Regions from separate parts of the Streptomyces sp. NPDC008086 genome, predicted to be linked through region 1. Evidence: riboswitches for the same ligand, from Rfam matches in the RefSeq annotation. Region 1 holds a riboswitch; each other region holds the start of a gene.
The links. A riboswitch is a leader RNA that binds a small molecule or an ion and turns the genes downstream of it on or off. The one in region 1 is predicted to bind cyclic di-AMP.
Positions count from the first base shown of each region.

Region 2: another riboswitch for cyclic di-AMP. It lies ahead of ACFZBP_RS00685 (peptidoglycan DD-metalloendopeptidase family protein); the one in region 1 lies ahead of ACFZBP_RS38990 (M23 family metallopeptidase).
Region 3: another riboswitch for cyclic di-AMP. It lies ahead of ACFZBP_RS25170 (transglycosylase SLT domain-containing protein); the one in region 1 lies ahead of ACFZBP_RS38990 (M23 family metallopeptidase).

Region 1 covers NZ_JBIBIA010000016.1:42,198-46,040, forward strand. The annotation lists gene ACFZBP_RS38975 (GNAT family N-acetyltransferase) at 1-331, opposite strand, end outside; gene ACFZBP_RS38980 (HPr family phosphocarrier protein) at 510-791, shown strand; gene ACFZBP_RS38985 (GntR family transcriptional regulator) at 982-1,677, opposite strand; gene ACFZBP_RS38990 (M23 family metallopeptidase) at 1,895-2,680, opposite strand; cyclic di-AMP (ydaO/yuaA leader) riboswitch at 2,694-2,857, opposite strand; gene ACFZBP_RS38995 (M16 family metallopeptidase) at 3,093-3,843, opposite strand, start outside.
Region 2 covers NZ_JBIBIA010000001.1:146,234-150,076, forward strand. The annotation lists gene ACFZBP_RS00680 (DUF6250 domain-containing protein) at 1-691, opposite strand, end outside; gene ACFZBP_RS00685 (peptidoglycan DD-metalloendopeptidase family protein) at 893-1,822, opposite strand; cyclic di-AMP (ydaO/yuaA leader) riboswitch at 1,827-1,993, opposite strand; gene ACFZBP_RS00690 (alpha-galactosidase) at 2,293-3,843, opposite strand, start outside.
Region 3 covers NZ_JBIBIA010000007.1:138,980-142,822, reverse strand. The annotation lists gene ACFZBP_RS25175 (CocE/NonD family hydrolase) at 1-1,162, shown strand, start outside; cyclic di-AMP (ydaO/yuaA leader) riboswitch at 1,448-1,616, shown strand; gene ACFZBP_RS25170 (transglycosylase SLT domain-containing protein) at 1,622-2,362, shown strand; gene ACFZBP_RS25165 (Cof-type HAD-IIB family hydrolase) at 2,395-3,249, opposite strand; gene fahA (fumarylacetoacetase) at 3,575-3,843, shown strand, end outside.

The DNA.
Region 1 (3,843 bases):
CGTCGGCCGGGGCGGACGCGGGCATTCCGTCGGCGCCGATCCGGTCGTAGCGTACGGTGGCGATGAACTCGCCGCCCACCGTGGCCGCGAGTCCCACCCGGTCCACAAAGTCGTGGTGCGTGAAGCGGTGGACGTCCTTCGCGGACAGTCGCGGGTAGGGCGCGAAGAAGCGGTAGTACTTCGACTCGTCCGACACCTGCTCGTAGAAGCTGACCAGGCGCTCGGCGTCATCAACGGTGATGGGGCGGATGCGTGCGGTGCCGCCGTCGCGCAGCACCACGTCGGCTTCCCAGTGGGCGGGGTACTCGTGCCGGTCCGAGGCGCTCTGCATGGGGCCCAGAGTACGGCTCGCGTACGACAACGGCGCGAGGCAGTCTGTGGAGGACGTATGTCGGGTCGAGGCCGCGACCCGACGGTCACCTCGGGAGGGACGTTTTGTCCCTCCCGGCGGGCTTCACGGGTGTGGGAAACTGGTCTAGACAACCCTGAACACCGAAGGGCAGCATCACATGGCTGAGCGCCGCGTCAACGTCGGCTGGGCCGAGGGCCTTCACGCCCGCCCCGCTTCCATCTTCGTCCGGGCCGCCACGGCCGCAGGTATCCCGGTGACGATCGCCAAGGCCGACGGCAACCCCGTCAACGCGGCCTCCATGCTCGCCGTGCTGGGCCTGGGCGCCCAGGGCGGCGAGGAGATCGTCCTCGCCTCCGACGCCGAGGGTGCGGACGCCGCCCTCGACCGGCTGGCGAAGCTGGTCTCCGAGGGTCTCGAGGAGCTGCCCGAGACGGTCTGAAGGACCTGAGCGGGACTCCCCGACAAATCGGTGAAGCCGCGTCTGCCTTTTCGGCGGGCGCGGCTTCGCTGTTTCGGGCAGGCGGAGGCATTTCCGGGGAGAGGCGACAGGAGGAATTGGCGACACACCCGAAAAGGGCAGCGGAAATAGACCGCCGCCGAATATCTCCTCTTTGTATACGGCGCCCGTGTTAATGCCGCAGGCTCGGCATGTTTACGGGATGTTGCGAATTCCTCACACGCTCGGCGCGATCCCCGCCGGAGCCGAACCGCAGCCGGTGCGCGCTCATCGCACGCTCTGCGTGCAGGGCCGTGACACCCCGGGCGCGCTCACCGTCACCGCGCGCCACCGCGTCCACGATCGCGCCGTGCTCGGCCCAGGACTCCACGGGGTTGACCGGCGCCTCCACCGAGTACATCCAGGCGATCTTGTGGCGCAGCTGGGTCAGCGTCGAGGCCAGCGCGGGGCTTCCGGAGGCCTGGGCCAGCGTCTCGTGGAACCAGCCGCCCAGCGAGCGCAGATCCTCGCTGTTGCCCCTCCTGGCCCGCTCCTGGCCCAGCCTGACCAGGCCGCGCAGGACCTTCAGATGGGCCTCGGTGCGCCGCTGGGCGGCCCGGGCGGCGCCGAGCGGCTCCAGCAGGGTGCGCATCTCCAGCAGGTCGGCGGCCTCCTGCTCGGTCGGTTCGGCGACGCACGCGCCCGCGTGCCGCCGGGTCACCACGAAGCCCTCCGCCTCCAGGGTGCGCAGGGCCTCGCGCACGGGGACGCGGGAGACGCCGTAGCGGCGTGCGAGGAGTTCCTCGGTGAGCCGGCCGCCGCGCTCGTAGACGCCGGCGACGATGTCGTCCCGGATCGCGGTGCATACCGAGTGCGCCGGAATACGCATGACCGACCTCCGCCTTAATCCCCGTGAAACGTCGACGAATGACGTGTGTTCAGTGACTCTATTGCAACCGGCCGGAATTTCCGACGGCGGGCCGGAATCCATGGATATTTTTTGGTCAGCCGATCGTCCTAGAAACGCCGAAAGCCCCGGCTCGGGAGCCGGGGCTTCGGGGAGGCTCAGCTGCGGGAAGCGGGCCTCGGGTGGGGCGCGGGAGGCGTCAGACGTTCACGCCGTGCGAGCGGAGGTAGGCGACGGGGTCGATGTCGGAGCCGTATTCGGCGGTCGTGCGGGCCTCGAAGTGCAGGTGCGGTCCGGTGACGTTGCCGGTGGCGCCGGACAGGCCGATCTGCTGGCCCGGCGTGACGGTCTGGCCGACCGAGACGCCTATGGACGACAGGTGGCCGTACTGGGTGTACGTACCGTCGTTCATCTTGATCACGATGTTGTTGCCGTACGACCCGCCCCAGCCGGCCTCGACGACGGTGCCGGAGCCGACGGCGTGGACGGAGGTGCCGCTGGCGGCGTGGAAGTCGACGCCGGTGTGGCTGCCGGAGGACCAGACGGCGCCGCCGGTCTTGTAGCCGGTGGAGACGTACGAGCCGGAGATCGGGGCGACGTAGGACAGCAGGCGCTTGCGCTCGGCCTCGCGGGCGGCGCGCTCCTTGGCCTCGCGCTCCTGCTTGGCCTTCTCGGCCGCCTTCTTGCGCGCGGCCTCCTCGGCGGCCTGCTTGCGGGCCGCCGCCTCCTGGGCGGCCTGCTTCTGGGCGGCGGCCTGGGCGTCGATCTGGTCGGCGAGCGTGTCGTCGACGCTGATGACGGGGATGAGGCCGGTCTGCTCGACGGCGGGTTCGGCGGCGAGCGCCGGGGCGGCCAGGGTGCCTATGACGCCGGTGGCGGTGAGCGCGGCGACGCCCGCCGCGCGGGCGGTGGTGCGCTCGAACCGGCCGGGGCGACGGTGCTTCCCGGAGGCGCGGTTCTTCCCGGTGGCGCAGGTGAACGCCATGTAGTGGCTGATCCTTTCCTTCCTTCTCGCCTACCGGGTTAGCTGACGGGTTCGGAGCAGGAAGGTCTCCTACGGGCCCCCTCGCGGCTGCGCGGGCGTCCGATTCACCCCAGGGACTACGGGCGGGTCCCCGGCTCCCCTGGCTCGCGCCGTACGGGGACTCGGCGATGACTGTCCGGTGCCGCGGGCGCGGCGCACTGCCTGACGAACAGCCCGGAAGACGCTAAGCGGGGCGACTTTCAATCCCCAAACGGATCGCGGCTTTTGTAGCGCATCCCACAGGCCAGACAGGCAACCTCTCCCCCAATTCGGGCATAAAGGGGCCCTGGTGAGTTGGAAGTCACCAGGGCCCCTTACGCGCGCGTGCCGTCGTCCGGCGGGGTGCCGCCTTCTACTCGGCCGTCACGACGGTCTACTCGGCTGTCACGACGGTGACTTCGCCGATGCCGAGGGCCTCGACGGGCTCGCGGATCGCGGCCGCGTCGCCGACCAGGATCGTCACCAGCCGGTCCACCGGGAAGGCACTCACGGCCGCGGCGGTGGCCTCGACGGTGCCGGTCGCGGCGAGCTGCTGGTACAGCTTCGCCTGGTAGTCGTCGGGCAGGTGCTGCTCGACCTGGTCGGCCAGCGTGTTCGCCACGGAGGCGGCCGTCTCGTACTTCAGCGGGGCCACTCCGACGAGGTTCTGCACGGCGAAGTCCCGCTCGGCGTCGGTCAGGCCCTCGCCGGCGACCCCGCGCAGGACCTTCCAGAGGTCGTCCAGCGCGGGACCGGTGTTCGGGGTGTCGACCGAGCCGCTGATGGCGAGCATGGCCGCGCCCGTGCCGTCCGGTGCGGAGCGCAGGACCTGGCCGAACGCGCGCACACCGTAGGTGTAGCCCTTCTCCTCACGCAGGACCTTGTCCAGACGGGAGGTGAGGGTGCCGCCGAGGCAGTACGTGCCGAGCACCTGCGCGGGCCACACCCGGTCGTGCCGGTCCGGGCCGACACGACCGATCAGCAGCTGCGTCTGCACGGCACCGGGGCGGTCCACGATGACGACGCGACCGGTGTCGTCCGCGGTCACCGGCGGGACCGGACGGGGCTGGGCCGGGGAGCCGGTCCAGGCGCCCAGGGTGTCGCCCAGCAGGTCGTCGAGGTCGACGCCGGTGAGGTCGCCGACA
Region 2 (3,843 bases), on a different contig from region 1:
ATACCCGGAAGTCGCTGACCCGGAAGTGGCTCCATACGGTCCGGAAGGCGAAGTGCCCACTGGTGTACGGCTCCTGGTCGGTGTGGTCGAAGACGAGCCGCCCGTTGTTCCACCACTTCACGGTCGAGCCGTCGGAGACGATCCGGACTCGGTTGGGCTGGTTGGCCACCAGCAGCGGCTCCGTGTAGTCGAAGACCAGCGGCCGGACCCCGGCCTCACCGACGTACCGGCGCAGTCGTGTCGTGGTGTTGTAGTTGGCGCCGTAGCCGGCGTAGTACGTCTTGAGGTGGTCGTACTCCTCCAGCGCGCCGCCACGCGGGGTGGCGAAGAGGTCGTCCGGGGAGCGGACGTCGACGGCGTTCCAGAAGTTGTTGAGGTCGGAGACACGGTCGTTGGGTCCGCCGGCCGAGACGGCGGTGGCCGTGTACTCGAGGACGTACGGTCCTTCGAGCCGCTTCTTGAACCACACCGTCGCCCCGCTCGGTACGTCGATCTCCAGCACACCGCGTGCGGCGGTGACGGTGCCGCCGTCCTGCAACTCGGTCACCCACTGGCCGAGGCCGTGGCAGAAGTCGTCGTGGGCGATCAGCCGGCGGCGGGCCGGGGCGGCACTCGCAGCGGCGGCGGGGGCGAGCGCCCCGAGGGCGGCACCTGCGGCCAGGACTCCGAATGCTCTGCGCGTGGTCGTCACGGAAGTGCTCCTTCGCTGGGGCGATGACGTAGAAAGCGCTTGCTCCAACCGATCGGAGATCACTCTCCCCCATCACCCCCGCACTGTCGACACCCCACCCCCGCCCAAGACCCCGTCCCGCGCACACCGAAGGCCGGACCCGGGGATCGGGGTCCGGCCTTCGGTCGCGTGTCAGGCAGGTGGTCTTGCGCGGGGGCCGCGTCAGCCGAGGGCGACGCCCTTCGAGCGGAGATAGGCGACCGGGTCGAGGTCCGAGCCGTAGTCCGGCGTGGTGCGGATCTCGAAGTGCAGGTGCGGGCCGGTCACGTTGCCGGTCGCGCCGGAGAGGCCTATCTGCTGGCCCGCCGTCACGGTCTGGCCGCTCGAGACGGAGAGCGAGGACAGGTGGGCGTACTGGGCGTAGTAGCCGTCGGCGAGCTGGATGACGACCTGGTTGCCGTAGGCGCCGCCCCAGCCGGCCGAGACGACGGTGCCCGCGCCGACCGCCTTCAGCGGGGTGCCGGTGGGGGCGACGAAGTCGACGCCGGTGTGGTAGCCGCTCGACCACATGCTGCCCGCCACCTTGTAGCCGGTGCCGACGGAGGCGCCGGAGACGGGGGCGGAGAAGCCGCTGGAGGTGGCGGCGTTCTCGGCGCTCTGAGTGGTGCTCTTCTGCGCCGCGGAGGACTTCGAGGCGGTCGAGTCGGCGGACGACTCGGGGGAGGAAGACGACGGGGAGGACGACGGCTCGGGGGCGCTCGCGGTGGCCTTCTTGCCACTGAGCGAGAGCTTCAGGCCGGGGTGGATCAGCGACGGGTCGTCGCCGACGGCCTCGCGGTTGTCGGCGTAGAGCTTCTTCCAGCCACCGCTGACGTTCTGCTCGTCGGCGATCTTCGAGAGGTAATCGCCGACCTTCACCGAATAGGTCCGCGAGCCCGCCTTCTTGTCGGAGGCCTTCTTCTCTACGGCCTTCTCGCCGGCGATCGGAAGAGACTGAACGGCCTTTTCCGAAACGGACTGCGAGGGAGCGGCGTGGGCGCCGGTGGCACCGATGAGCGGGAGAGCGAGAGCGGCTCCACCGGTTCCGGCGACGGCGATGGAGCGGGTGAAGCGCAGGGACTTCGGGCGGCGGTGCTTACCCTTCGCGGGCATGGCGAATTCCTCTCCGGCGCCTGCGAGGTGAGCTGTCGGGTGCGGGCTGGAGATGCCCGGTCGCGTGGGGACGCGACTTGACCCCAAGCCTGTTCCGGAGACCGGAACAGGCGGTTGTGCCTGTGGGTCCCCCGCTCCTGCCGTTCACGGGTGAGTTAGCGCGGGATCCGGTCGGCGGCAGGATTCGGCGTCCGTCCGGATTGGTGGCGAACGTAAGCGAGGAAGACGCAAGGGAACAAGTGAGGGGTTCCGTCCGAATGCGTTCCCGTTGATCCCTTGTGGGAATTACCCGTCACCCTGCGTGAATTATCGGGGCATCGCCGGACTCAAAACCCCTTGAAAAGCACGTGAATTACATGAACATGACGGGCGACGCACGGTCACGAATATGACGCTCCTCACGTGACGCTGCTCCACCTTCCTTTACTCCAGAGCGAGTTGGAACGAAGGCGCCAATTCGGACAGAAAGCCTAGATGCGGCGCAGTCGGATAACCGTCGCATCGAGGTCGCCGCACAACCCGGCGCGAAGTCCGTGATGCACCAGTACGGCACCTCGGTGAATTTCGCCCGTTTCAAGGCATTCATACAACGCTGTCGAGTCGAGGGCGCGCAGGCGCAGCGCCGGGGCTGGCTCACCGAAGCTCTGCGCCTGAAGCCAGGCGAAAACGACCGTTTCGTCCCCGAGTGTGTACTGAACCGCGCTCAGCCCGCCCCGCGGAGCCCGCAGCCGGTACAGGTCGCCGCGCTGCACCACATGCCGGATCTCCTTGTAGAGGGTCACCCATTCCCGGGCCTCGGCGAGTTCCTCCTCGGTCCACCGGGTCAGGTCGCCGCCGACCCCGAGCACCCCGGCCATGGCGCTCACGAACCGGAAGCGCAGGGAGCTGGCGCGGTGGTTGAGCATGGCGTTCGGGCTGTCGGTGACCCAGGCGGCCATGGCCCGGGCCGGGTGGAGCTGGCTGAAGCCGTGCTGGATGGCGAGCCGGTCCAGGGGGTCGGTGTTGTCCGAGGTCCACACCTGGTCCGTGCGGCTCAGCACACCGAGGTCGATCCGCCCGCCACCGCCCGAGCAGGACTCGAAGGCGACGCCGGGATGGGCCGCGCGCAACCGGTCCAGCAGGCCGTACAGGGCACGCACATGGTCGACCCACAGGCGCTGCGGATACGGCTCGCCGGGCCACCCCGCGTCGGTGAAGCAGCGGTTGAAGTCCCACTTCACATAGTCGATCGGGGCGCTGGAGAGGATCCCGTCGAGCCGCTCCCAGAGGTACTCCTGGACGTCCTCGCGCGCGAGGTTGAGTACGAGCTGATTGCGGAACTCCGTCCGCTTTCGTCCTGTTTGATACTGAACCCACTCCGGATGGGCGCGATACAACTCGCTGTCCGGATTGACCATTTCCGGTTCGACCCAGATGCCGAACTGCATGCCGAGCGCGTGCACGTACTCGGCGAGCGGCTTGAGACCGGACGGGAAGCGATCCGGGTTGGGCGTCCAGTCCCCGAGGCCCGCGCGGTCGCTGGTGCGCGTCCCGAACCAGCCGTCGTCGACGACGAACAGTTCGACGCCGATGGCCGCGGCCCGCCGCGCGAGCAGACTCTGCTGCTCCTCGGAGATGTCGAACTCCGTCGCCTCCCAGGAGTTGAACAGCACCGGCCGGTCCTGGTCGGCGTCCGGGATCACGTACGCGCGCTGGTACGCGTGCCAGGCGCGGCTCGCCCCGCCGAAGCCGCCGTCGCTCCACAGACCGGCGAAGACGGGCGTGGTGAAGGACTCCCCCGGGTCCAGCCGCAGCAGGCCCGAGTCGTCGTGTCCGGCCCCGCCGGTGATCTGCACGCGCGCGTCGGGCAGTTGCGCGACGGCGATGCGCCAGGACCCGGACCAGCCGAGGGCACAGCCGTATACCTCGCCGCGCTCCTCGGTGGCGTCCGAGTCGAGGGCGACCCACGGCAGGTGCTGGTGCCCGGTGTGCCCGCGGCGGCTGCCGATGACCTTCTCACCGTAGGTGAGGGGAGCCCGCGC
Region 3 (3,843 bases), on a different contig from region 1:
CTGGCTCAAGGACGAGGACACCGGCGTCATGTCCGAGCCCCTGCTGCGCTCCTACGTCAGCGACTCCCACCCCCCGGCCACGGTGTACCCCACGCTGCCGGGCCGCTGGGTCGGCGAGCCGGCCTGGCCCTCTCCTCACGTGCGCACGGTGACGTACGCCTTCCAGGGCGCCCCCGTCCTCGTGCGCTCCCCCATGCACACCGGCGTCGACGCCGGCCGCTTCTTCCCCTTCGGCAACGACGCCGACCTGCCGCCGGACCAGCGGGAGGAGGACGCGCGGTCGGCGTGCTTCGAGTTCGAGGTGGGCGAGGAGACCTGGGTGTCGGGGCGACCGAGGGTGCGGCTGCGGCTGACGTCGGAGGTGCCGCGCGGGCAGGTCGTCGCCCGGCTCTGCGACGTGGCACCGGACGGTTCCTCGACGCTTGTCACGCGGGGCGTGCTGAACCTGACGGCACGTCATGGCCGGGACCGCGTGGTGCCCTGGGAGCCGGGCGCCACCGAAGACGTGGCCCTCGAGCTGAACGGCATCGGCCACGCCTTCCCGCCCGGCCACCGCATCCGCCTCGCCGTCTCCTCCGCGTACTGGCCGTGGATCTGGCCCCAGCCGGACTCGGCGGCCGGCTTCGTCCTGGAACCGGCGGGCAGCTCACTGGAACTTCCGGTACGCGCACCCGCGTTGGAAGAGTCGGCGACCGGATCGCCAGACGTGGCGGCAGACGGCGGGATGGACGGCGACGCGGCGATCACCTTCGAGGAACCGGAGCAGGCGGAGCCGCTCGGCGTGAACTTCCCCCTCACGCTGGACGAGCCCCGTCCCGAGCGGCTGGTCGTGCGGGACGTGGCCAAGGGCGAGTGGCGCCTGGAGGTCGACCCCCGGTACGGCGGCACGCGCGTGTACCCCGACGGCCTGGAGTTCACCGAGGACGCGCTGGAGCAGTACACGATCAACGAGGCGGACCCCCTGTCGGCCCGCACCCGCTCGGACTGGTCGATCCGGCTGCACCGCCCGGAGCTCGACTGGGAGACGACGGTGCGGACGCGTTCCGAGATCAGCTGCGACCGGCATGACTTCATCGCCTCCAACGAGCTGATCTGCACGGAGGGCGAAGAAGTACTTTTCCACCGCACATGGGAAAAACGGACGCCACGGACGGCCGGTTAAAGGCGAGTTGGATTCATTGCCCGATTTGCCGCTCTTGTGGATGCCCGTGAGTTGGGTCACGCACACCCGGTCGCACACCCCGGCCCACCCGCCCCCGTCTCCCCTTGCCCCATATACGAGTTGAGGCTTGGCAACCGCAAAGGATCAAGCCCCCCATACGCACCAGACCATGGTCAACCGGTACGTCAGGTGACCACGGCACTTGTTTCGGGCATGTGCTCTCGCATACGTTCCCGCTCGTCGGGCGGACGCCGAATCCTGCCGCCGCCCGAGTCACCCACCCACGGAACTCACACGCACGGCAGGAGCGGGGGACCCAGGTAAGTCGCCGGACCGGACGCCTTGATGGCACACCGGCCCGGCTCGGGGTGAAGTCGCGCCACCGCTCAGCGGCGCGGCCGGGCATCTCCCGCCCGAACCCGACAGCTCACCTCGCAGGCGTCGGAGAGGAACAGCGCCATGCCCCGAGGCAAGCACCGCCGCCCCCGCACCAACCCGCTCACCCGTCGCGTCGCCATCGCCGGCACCGGCACCGCCGCCCTCGCGCTGCCGCTCCTGAGCGCGACCACCGCGGGCGCCGCCCAGCCGGCCCAGACCCCCACCGCCACGCAGGCCAAGACCATTACGTACACCACCAAAAAGGGCGATTCGCTCTACGGCATCGCGGACCGGTACGACGCCCAGGGCGGCTGGAAGCAGCTCTACAAGGACAACCGCGAGGCCATCGGCGACAACCCCCGGCTGATCCACCCAGGCGTCGACCTGAAGGTCCGTGCGACGAAGAAGGCCTCCACCGCGAGCCCGACCGCCGACAAGGCCGCCGCGCCCGCCAAGAAGTCCGCCGTCGCCCAGGCCACCCAGTCCTCGGTGAAGACCTACCCGGACAACCTCGACGGCTGGATCCGCAACGCCCTGGACATCATGGGACAGAACGGAATTCCCGGCTCGTACGAGGGCATTCACCGCAACATCATGCGCGAGTCGTCCGGCAACCCCCAGGCCATCAACAACTGGGACTCCAACGCCGCCGCGGGCACCCCGTCCAAGGGCCTCCTCCAGGTCATCGACCCCACCTTCGCGGCATACCACGTGCCGGGCACCGTCTACGACCCCTTCAACCCGGTCGCGAACATCGCGGCCGCGTGCAACTACGCGGCCGCGCGCTACGGCTCGATCGACAACGTGAACGGGCCTTACTAGCCTGAAGCGTGGCCCAGTAGGCCAATTCATCCCTACTGGGCCAAATCGGCCAAAGTGCTCGCACTCGCACCCGCGCCGACGCCCGCGAACAACCTCTCGAGGACGACGGCGATGCCGTCGTCCTCGTTCGAGAGGGTGATCTCGTCGGCGACCGCCTTGAGTTCGGGGTGGGCGTTGGCCATCGCCACCCCGCGGGCGGCCCAGTCGAACATGGGGATGTCGTTGGGCATGTCCCCGAAGGCGATGGTCTCGTGCGCGCCGAGGCCGAGATGCTCGGCGGCGAGCGCGAGACCGGTCGCCTTGGTGATGCCGCATGGCTGGAGTTCGACGGTCCCGGGTCCGGACATGGTGACCGTCGCGAGGGAACCGACGACCGCCCGCGCCGTCGCCGCCAACTCGTCGTCGGACAGGGTGGGATGGCGCAGCAGCACCTTGCTGATCGGCTCGCACCACAGGTCGTCCCGGTGCTGGACGCGTACGGCGGGCAGGGTGGGGTGCGGCATCAGGTACCCGGGCTCGATGAGCGTGAGCCCGTCGACGCCGTCCTGGTCGACGGCCGCGTACACCTCCCCGACCTCGGCCTCGATCTTGCCGAGCGCGGTCTCCGCCAACTCCCGGTCCAGAGTGATGGACCACAGCAGACGGTCCGCGCCGGCGTCGTACAACTGCGCGCCCTGTCCGCACACCGCGAGCCCCTTGCTGCCCAGGACGTCGAGGAGCGGCCGCACTCTGGGCGCCGGCCGCCCCGTCACGACGAGGTGCTGGGCACCGGCCGCCGTGACCTGCGCGAGCGCGTCGAGGGAACGGTCGGAGAGCGTGTCGTCGCCTCGGAGCAGCGTCCCGTCCAGGTCAGTGGCGATGAGTGAATATGCGATGGGTGGGGCCATGATCAGAGAATACGGACAGGAAGCCCCATCGACTCGACGTGAACCGGACGGCTGCCGTGTTCACATGTGTTGACACCTGTTCCGGTTCGGATTCTGTTTCCGTGTGCACAACTTCCTTCCGCTTGTTGCGATTTCACTCCCACGTGGTCCCTCGGCCCGCACCATCACCTCACAGCGGGGGCGCGTGAGCCGCGCCCGTGCGCCGCGACCTGGTGATTCGCCGGCCCCGCCGACGCGAGTTCCGTACTGCCCAAGACCGGCACCTCACCCGTAACGTGTGGCCCGACCACATGGCACGGAGCGTAAGAGAGTGAGGCAGCACCCCATGCCCCCCTTCGATCTCCCCGAGGGCGACCCCTTCGGCACGCACAACCTTCCGTACGGCGTCTTCTCCCTTCCCGGCACGGACTCCGCACGCCGGGTCGGCGTCCGGCTCGGCGACCACGTCCTCGACGCGGGCAGAGCGGCCCACGCCCTCGGCTCGCCGTACGCCCCGCTGCTCGCCCAGGACTCCCTGAACCCGCTGCTCGCCGCGGGCCGCACCACCTGGTCCGACGTGCGCCGCGCGCTGACGGCGTGGGTGACGGTGCCGGC